One region of the Rhizobium sp. YTUHZ044 genome, then DNA from elsewhere that is predicted to be linked to it. Evidence: predicted binding sites of a transcription regulator. Region 1 holds the regulator's gene; the other holds the start of a gene.
What was found. The regulator LexA, encoded in region 1, represses DNA repair genes until DNA is damaged. The targets are predictions, from matches to a motif close to TGTTCNNNNTGTGTTCNG.
Positions count from the first base shown of each region.

Region 2: a site for LexA is predicted at 2,645-2,662, ahead of recA (recombinase RecA). Genes of this name have one in related genera too.

Region 1 is NZ_CP101426.1:1,785,707-1,789,915, reverse strand. Features, by position in the region: gene eno (phosphopyruvate hydratase) at 1-85, opposite strand, end outside; gene kdsA (3-deoxy-8-phosphooctulonate synthase) at 227-1,072, opposite strand; gene NL154_RS08885 (VOC family protein) at 1,069-1,965, opposite strand; gene lexA (transcriptional repressor LexA) at 2,161-2,880, shown strand; gene NL154_RS08875 (ComEC/Rec2 family competence protein) at 2,861-4,209, opposite strand, start outside.
Region 2 is NZ_CP101426.1:2,135,297-2,139,505, forward strand. Features, by position in the region: gene alaS (alanine--tRNA ligase) at 1-1,286, opposite strand, end outside; gene recA (recombinase RecA) at 1,442-2,530, opposite strand; gene NL154_RS10695 (carbohydrate kinase family protein) at 2,761-3,705, shown strand; gene NL154_RS10700 (pseudouridine-5'-phosphate glycosidase) at 3,795-4,209, shown strand, end outside.

The sequences.
Region 1 (4,209 bases):
CTTCGAGATAGACGTCGACTTCGACGGTGGGGTTGCCACGGCTATCGAGGATCTCGCGGGCGATGATATCGGTGATTGCAGTCATGGGTTCTTCCTGCTCGGTGGGTGATAAGTCGTTCGAAGCCTGTCATAATCGAAGGCGTGCAAATTACAATGCCGCAATTTCCGGCCTCCGAACCAGCATTCCGTCGTGGCCTAAACCACGAACATGTCAGCTTGTTGAACGTCAGGACTTGGCGATCGCATCGAAGGCAAGCAGCTTCTCGAGCAGTCGCGGCATGTCCTTGAGATAAACCATATTCGGGCCATCGGACGGCGCGTTGTCGGGGTCCTGATGGGTTTCGAGGAAGACGCCGGCAATTCCCGTCGCCACTGCCGCGCGCGCCAGCGTTTCCACGAACTCGCGCTGGCCGCCGGAGGAATCGCCCTGCCCGCCCGGCTGAGCGACGGAATGCGTCGCGTCGAAGATGACGGGAGCGCCCATCGCCGCCATAATCGGCAGCGAGCGCATGTCGGAGACCAGCGTATTGTAGCCGAAGGAAGCGCCACGCTCGCACAAGAGCACATTCGGATTGCCGCTGGCGTTGAGCTTCTTCAGGACGTTCTTCATGTCCCAGGGGGCGAGGAACTGGCCCTTCTTGACATTGACGGCACGGCCGGTCCTTGCGGCGGCGATCAGTAGGTCGGTCTGACGGCAGAGGAAGGCCGGGATCTGCAGGACATCGACCACCTTGGCCACCTCGGCGCATTGCTCGGCCGTATGGACGTCGGTTATGACCGGAAAGCCGAATTCCTTCTTGAGGTCGGCAAAGACCTCCATGCCCTTTTCCAGGCCGATGCCGCGCTCGGCCGAGAGCGAGGTGCGGTTGGCCTTGTCGAAGGAGCTTTTGTAGACAAGACCCATGCCAAGCTTTGCGCAAAGCTCCTTCAGCGTGCCGGCGACCATGAAGGCGTGGTCCCGGCTCTCCATCTGACAGGGGCCGGCAATCAGCGACAGGCGGGCGGTATTGGAAAAGGTGACCTGACCTTCGCCTTCGCCGATCCTGACTTCGGAATTCGTGTCGGTGCTCATCGTGTTTCCTCGAAGGCGAAGAGCGCACCCTGCCCGGGCGTAGACTTCACCAGAATGCGATTGTTCTTGCGCGTGAATGTGATCCCGTTAGCACCCAAATGCGCTTCTGTCACGGCAAGATCGGCGACGGTGAAGAGGATTACCCGGCCGCGCAGACCACGATCGGCGGATGAGACGGCAAGCTCGAAATAGGCCTCCAGCCCTTCGGGCGTCATCAGGCTGATCTTCGCATTTGATGCCGCGATATTCACGCCGAAACCGGTTTTCTCCGCCGCCGCCTGCCCTATCGCAAGCCCGACGAAGGCGGCGAATGCCGCCGGGTCCGGCGCACAAAGCGCGATCTCGGCAATGCCGATCACGCCATTGGCATGCGTCTCCAGCGCGGCGCGATCTGTCGGGAAGGAATTGATGCGCTGGCAGGTAAAGAGAAAGAAATCGGGTGCGCGCAGATCAGCTGCAAAGGCCAGCTTGAAGCTGCCGACGGTCTCCGAACCATCCGGCATCCGCATCGGCCGGCTGAATTGCAACATCTCGCCGGCGCTCGCGCCGTTGCTGACGAAGCGCTTATGATCGAGGCCGGCATCCTCGCTGAGGAAGGCCAGCGCAGACAATCCCTCCTCGCCGCAGCGGAAGCGGAAGGCGCGATTGCGGGCGATGAAGACATTGCCGTGGCGGGCCGCTGCCTCGCTCTCCTCGACGCTCGCCACGCCAAGCGGCTCCAGATAGGTCTTGTCGGCGAAAAAGACGCAGGCATTCTCCGTTCCGAAGGGATGGCGCCCATCGGCGGCGACGGTGAAACCGAGCTTGCCGAGCCTCTCACGCGCCAGATCGATATTGACCACCGGCAGCACGACGTGATCCAGCGGATGCGACTTGGCGGAATGCGCGTTCATGATATCCTCCTGAAAGGGGCAAAGATGTGCGACAGCCCCTCCCCGAATGCAAGCGATGTGCGCCAATCCCGTCGAATGAAATTAAAAATCTCGACGAGTTGGCCCGAAGTTTTACGGAAATTTAGCTACTTGCGGAACACATATGGAACATATAGTGTCTGTTCTGGATTTGTTTCAATCAGGGGTCTGACGTCGATGCTCACGCGCAAACAACAGGAGCTTCTCCTTTTCATTCATGAGCGCATGAAGGAATCCGGCGTCCCTCCCTCCTTCGACGAAATGAAGGATGCCCTGGATCTCGCCTCGAAATCCGGCATTCACCGCCTGATCACGGCGCTCGAGGAGCGCGGCTTCATTCGCCGCCTACCGAATCGCGCCCGGGCGCTTGAAGTGATCAAGCTTCCGGAGGCCTATAACCCCAGCCTGCAACAGCGCCGCGGTTTTTCGCCGAGCGTCATCGAGGGCAGCCTCGGCAAACCCCAGCCGGTCGCCGCCCCCGCTGCCGCAAAGCCGGTCGCCGACAACGGCAACTCTGTCTCCGTGCCGGTCATGGGAAGAATCGCCGCCGGCGTTCCGATCTCGGCGATCCAGAACAACACGCATGACATCGTCATTCCCGCGGACATGCTTGGCTCCGGTGAGCACTACGCGCTGGAGGTCAAGGGCGATTCGATGATCGACGCCGGCATCTTCGACGGCGACACCGTGATCATCCGCAACGGCAGCACCGCAAGTCCCGGCGACATCGTCGTTGCCCTCGTCGACGACGAGGAAGCAACGCTGAAACGCTTCCGCCGGAAGGGCGCCTCGATCGCGTTGGAAGCCGCCAACCCGGCTTACGAGACCCGGATTTTCGGGCCGGACCGCGTCAAGGTGCAGGGCAAGCTCGTCGGCCTCATTCGCCGTTATCACTGACAGCAGCCGGACCGGATTCGGTAAAACTGTCTTTGCGCCAATCATAGGCGCGATGGCGCATCCATGGCCGCGATAGCGCCTCGAATGCGGTTGCGACCTGCAGGCCGGCATCGGCGAAGCGCAATTCGACGGAACCGGTCCTGCGGAGCGTCTCGCCGGTGAAGAGCGTCCCGCCTGAACGGCAGCTGTTGAAACGCAGGCGGACCGAGGTCACGACGATATCGGCCGTATCGCAGGCCGGGCCGAGATAGGCGGCATTGTCGATGACGGTGACGATATGGCCATTGCCGAGTCGTGATGTGCACCACGCCTTCTTGACGCAGGAAAACCGGTTTGCTTCACCGCCTGCTGCGGCTGCCCGCATCGCTGCGCTCGCTTCGTTCTGCTGATCGCGGGAAAGCCTGACTCGGCGGTCTTCTCCTTCCGGCGGGATAGCCGGACCATCCAGCATCTTCGGTGGAACATGTGTCGGCAGGACCAGCGCTCGCTGCCACTGGTCGAAGATGAAATCCGGCGGGTTTTCACGGTTGGACGCGATTGCCTCAGCCGCAACGACCGCAACCAGACCACCATCCTCCGAAATCACCAGATCCGGCGGGCGGGGAGCCGGCAGCAGCAGTACGGTGAGTGTCGAGACGGCGATGATGGATGTGCCGACATGGCGCAGCCGGGTGCGCAGCAGCGTCAGCAGCAGAAAGCCTGCCACCGCCACTGCGAAATACCAGGCGGGCAAGCGGCCGATGCCGATATCGCCGCCCCAGCCGGACACCGTCTTGGCAACCGCAATCACCAGATCGAGGCCGAATCCGACCACCGTCCAGAGCGGAGCATCCAGCCCGAAGGGCATGAGCAGCATCGCCAGCAGCCCGGCCGGCATGACGATGAAGGAGATGATCGGCATCGTCGCAAGGTTTGCCGGCAGGCCGTAAGCCGTCAGGCGATGAAAATGCTCGATCGAAAACAGGGCGGTGGAAAAACCGCCGATCAGCGAGGTCAGGAAGACGCCGCCGAAGAAACCGGCGACGACAACCACCGGCCTGATGATCGGCAATTTCAGGAAAGCGTTTTCACGGACACGCCTGTCCTTCCACAGCTGATAGCCCGATACCAAAGCCAATGTCGCGGCAAAGGACATCTGAAAGCTCGGTCCCAATACTTCCGAAGGTGAAATGGCGATGATGATGAGCGCAGAGAGAACGACATTGCGCAGGCTGATCGACGGCCGATCGAAGAAGACGGCAATCAGCATGATGGTCATCATGATAAAAGCGCGCTCGGCCGAAACCCCGAAACCGGAGATCAGGTAATAGGCGGTGACGGCCATGAGCG
Region 2 (4,209 bases), 350 kb from region 1:
GAGCGGGCTTCGGCCTTCTGGCGCTCCATGGCATCGGTGAAGCCCGCGATGTCGACGCCGATCTCGCGAGCGCGCAGGGCGTCTTGCGTCAGGTCGAGCGGGAAGCCGTAGGTGTCGTAAAGCTTGAAGGCGGTCTCGCCATCCAGCATGTCGCCCTTGCCGAGATCTGTGGTCGCATCCGACAGCAGCGACAGGCCACGCTCCAGCGTCTTGCGGAAGCGGCCTTCTTCAAGCTTCAGCGTCTCTGAGATCAGCGCCTCGGCGCGCACGAGTTCCGGATAAGCGCGGCCCATCTCCTGCACCAGCGTCGGCAGCAGCTTGTACATCAGCGGCTCCTTGGCGCCGAGAAGCTGGGCGTGCCGCATGGCGCGACGCATGATACGGCGCAGCACATAGCCTCGGCCCTCATTCGACGGCAGCACGCCGTCGGCGATCAGGAAGGCCGAGGAGCGCAGATGGTCGGCGATGACGCGGTGGCTGGCGCTGCCTTCCGCCTTGACTCCTATCGTGTCCTCGATGGTGCCGGTCAGCATGCGGAAAAGATCGGTATCGAAGACGCTCTGAACGCCCTGGAGGATGCAGGCCATGCGCTCCAGACCCATGCCGGTGTCGATCGACGGACGCGGCAGCGGATTGCGAACCCCCGGCTCGGTCTGCTCGAACTGCATGAAAACCAGGTTCCAGAATTCCAGGAACCGGTCACCGTCTTCCTCGGGCGAACCGGGAGGGCCGCCCCAGACATTCTCGCCCTGGTCAATGAAGATTTCCGAGCACGGGCCGCAGGGGCCGGTATCGCCCATCTGCCAGAAGTTGTCGGAGGTCGGGATGCGGATGATCTTGTCGTCGGAGAAACCGGCGATCTTCTTCCACAAAGCCGCAGCTTCCTCGTCTTCGGAATAGACGGTCACCAGCAGACGATGCTTCGGCAGGCCGAACCCTTCGGTCACCAGCTTCCAGGCAAGCTCGATCGCATTCTCCTTGAAATAGTCGCCGAAGGAGAAATTGCCGAGCATTTCGAAGAAGGTCAGGTGACGCGCGGTATAGCCGACATTGTCGAGGTCATTATGCTTGCCGCCGGCGCGCACGCACTTCTGCGAGGTTGTCGCCGTCGCATAAGGACGTTTTTCCAGGCCGGTAAAGACGTTCTTGAATTGCACCATGCCGGCATTGGTGAACATCAGCGTCGGGTCGTTGCGCGGCACGAGCGGACTGGACGGAACGATCTCGTGGCCGTTCTTCTTGAAATAGTCGAGGAAGGTCGACCGGATATCGTTCACGCCGCTCATTCTATGCCCTTCAATGCTGCCCGAGGCCGGTAAATACAAATCCATCGGCTTTTAACGTTCGCCTCCGCCACTGTCCAGCCGACAAACAAAACCGGCCGCATTCTGATAAGGGAATGCAGCCGGCTGAGATATCAGATCAAGTTCAAGCGCGAAAATTACATTTCCGCGGCGGCATCGCCGTCATCGGCATCCGGACCGCCATTCTGCAGGAAACGATCGGCGATCAGGCCGGCATTCTGGCGCAGCGCCAGCTCGATCTCCCGAGCGAGATCCGGATTGTCGCGCAGGAAGGTTTTGGCGTTTTCGCGGCCCTGGCCGAGACGCTGGCTGTTATAGGAGAACCAGGCGCCCGACTTCTCGACGATACCGGCCTTGACGCCGAGATCGACGAGTTCGCCTGTCTTCGACACGCCTTCGCCATACATGATGTCGAACTCGACCTGCTTGAAGGGAGGCGCCATCTTGTTCTTGACGACCTTGACGCGGGTCTGGTTGCCGACCACCTCTTCGCGCTCCTTGACCGAGCCGATGCGGCGAATGTCGAGGCGCACGGACGCATAGAATTTCAGCGCATTGCCGCCCGTCGTTGTCTCCGGCGAACCGAACATGACGCCGATCTTCATGCGGATCTGGTTGATGAAGATCACCATGCAATTCGACTTGGAGATCGAAGCGGTCAGCTTGCGCAGCGCCTGGCTCATCAGGCGGGCTTGCATGCCCGGCAGGCTGTCGCCCATCTCGCCTTCGATTTCGGCGCGCGGCGTCAGCGCGGCGACCGAGTCGACGACGAGAACGTCGACGGCGCCGGAGCGCACCAGCGTGTCGGTGATTTCGAGCGCCTGCTCGCCGGTGTCTGGCTGCGAGATCAGAAGGTTCTGCAGATCGACGCCAAGCTTGCGGGCATAGACCGGGTCGAGCGCGTGTTCAGCATCGACGAAAGCGCAGATGCCGCCCTTCTTCTGCGATTCCGCAATGGTTTGCAGCGCAAGCGTTGTTTTGCCCGAGCTTTCCGGCCCATAGATTTCAATGATACGGCCCTTCGGCAGACCGCCGATGCCGAGCGCGATATCAAGACCAAGCGAGCCCGTCGAAACCGTCTCGATCTCGACAACGTTCTCGTTGGAACCGAGTTTCATAATCGAGCCCTTGCCGAACGACCGCTCAATCTGTGAGAGTGCCGCTTCAAGCGCCTTGCTTTTGTCCACCGATTTGTCCTCTACCAGCCGCAATGAATTCTGAGACATCCGATCCACCTTTAGGTTATTGAAGCCGCTCAAGCAATGTCGAGTTTGTACCCTATTTGTTCCATTCCCGCAATAGGCGTACAAACATTTGAAAGAAAAAGGTAAAACGGCCCGTGTTCTACATTTGTTTTATCAATGCAAAGCAACGGCTTAGGCCTTATGAGCCGGCTTTGTCGCAGCCAGGCGGACCGCTTCGATTCGCCTTTCCCGGGTTATGAGAAGCGGGTGAGTTGATGAAAAAGATTCTCGTTCTCGGCGGCGCCCATATCGACAGGCGTGGCCGCATCTCCGGCGAAACGGCGCCAGGGGCCAGCAACCCCGGCACCTGGATCGAGGAGCCGGGCGGCGGCGGTTTCAATGCGGCGCGCAACCTTGCAAGACTGGGCTTTCACGTGACGATGATCTCGCCGCGCGGCGGCGATCCCTTCGGCGAAATGGTCGGCGAAGCCGCCGATTTCGCCGGCATCGACGACCGGCCCTTCGTCTTCCTCGACCGCAAGACGCCGAGCTACACAGCGATCATCGAGAAGAACGGCGACCTCGTGATCGCCCTTGCCGACATGGATCTCTACCGCTTCTTCGTGCCGCGGCGCCTGTCCATCCGCTGGGTGCGCGAGGCCTTCGCCGCGCATGATTTCATTCTCGTCGACGCCAATCTGCCGGAAGAGACGATCGCGGCGATCGTCGCCAAGGCGAACTCCCTGGCCAAACCCGTCGCGGCCATCGCAATCTCGCCGGCCAAGGTGGTCCGGCTGAAACCCTGCATCGCGGATATCGACTATCTGTTCCTGAACGAGGCCGAAGCCGCTGCCGTTACCGGCGTGCAGCCGGAGGATTCGGGCGGTTGGCCGCCGCTCCTGAACGAGATCGGCATCAGAAACGCCGTGGTCACCCGCGGCCGGCGCGAGCTTGTTGCGATTTGCAAAGACCGCGCCGTGGCGCTGCAGCCGCCAATCGCCGACACCGTCGCCGATGTCACGGGCGCCGGCGATTCCCTTGCCGCCGGCACGCTCGCCGCCTTGATATTTGGCCTGCCGCTTGAGGAGGCCATTCGCCACGGCGCGGCGGCGGCAGCGCTCACGGTGCAGTCACGGCACGCCGTCAACGAAAATCTGACGCCGGATCTCTTGAACGAGGCACTTGCCCTTGTTCCCGAGGTCAGAATTCTACATTGAAGCGACTGAATTAAAGAGTTGAGCATGATGCCGTTCGAAAACCGCCCACACTTTTCGGTTTCATGCTCCGCCGATCACAGGACAAGATCATGACCAAGCCCATCTCCCCTCTTCTGCCGATCGCCTATTCGAAGGAGGTCGCCAGCGCCAAGCAGCGCGGCGCACCGCTGGTGGCGCTGGAATCGACCATCATCACGCATGGCATGCCCTATCCCGGCAATATCGAAATGGCGCGCAGCGTCGAGACGATCATTCGCGAACAGGGCGCCGTGCCGGCAACGATCGCGGTCATCCACGGCACGCTGCATATCGGCCTTGAAGCTGCGCAACTGGAGCAGCTTGCCAAGGCAACTGAGGTGATGAAGGTGTCGCGGGCCGATCTCGCCTTCGCGATCGCCGAGCGCCGCACCGGCGCCACCACGGTCGCGGCGACGATGATCGCGGCGGCCCGCGCCGGCATTCGTGTCTTCGCCACAGGCGGCATCGGCGGCGTGCACCGCGGCG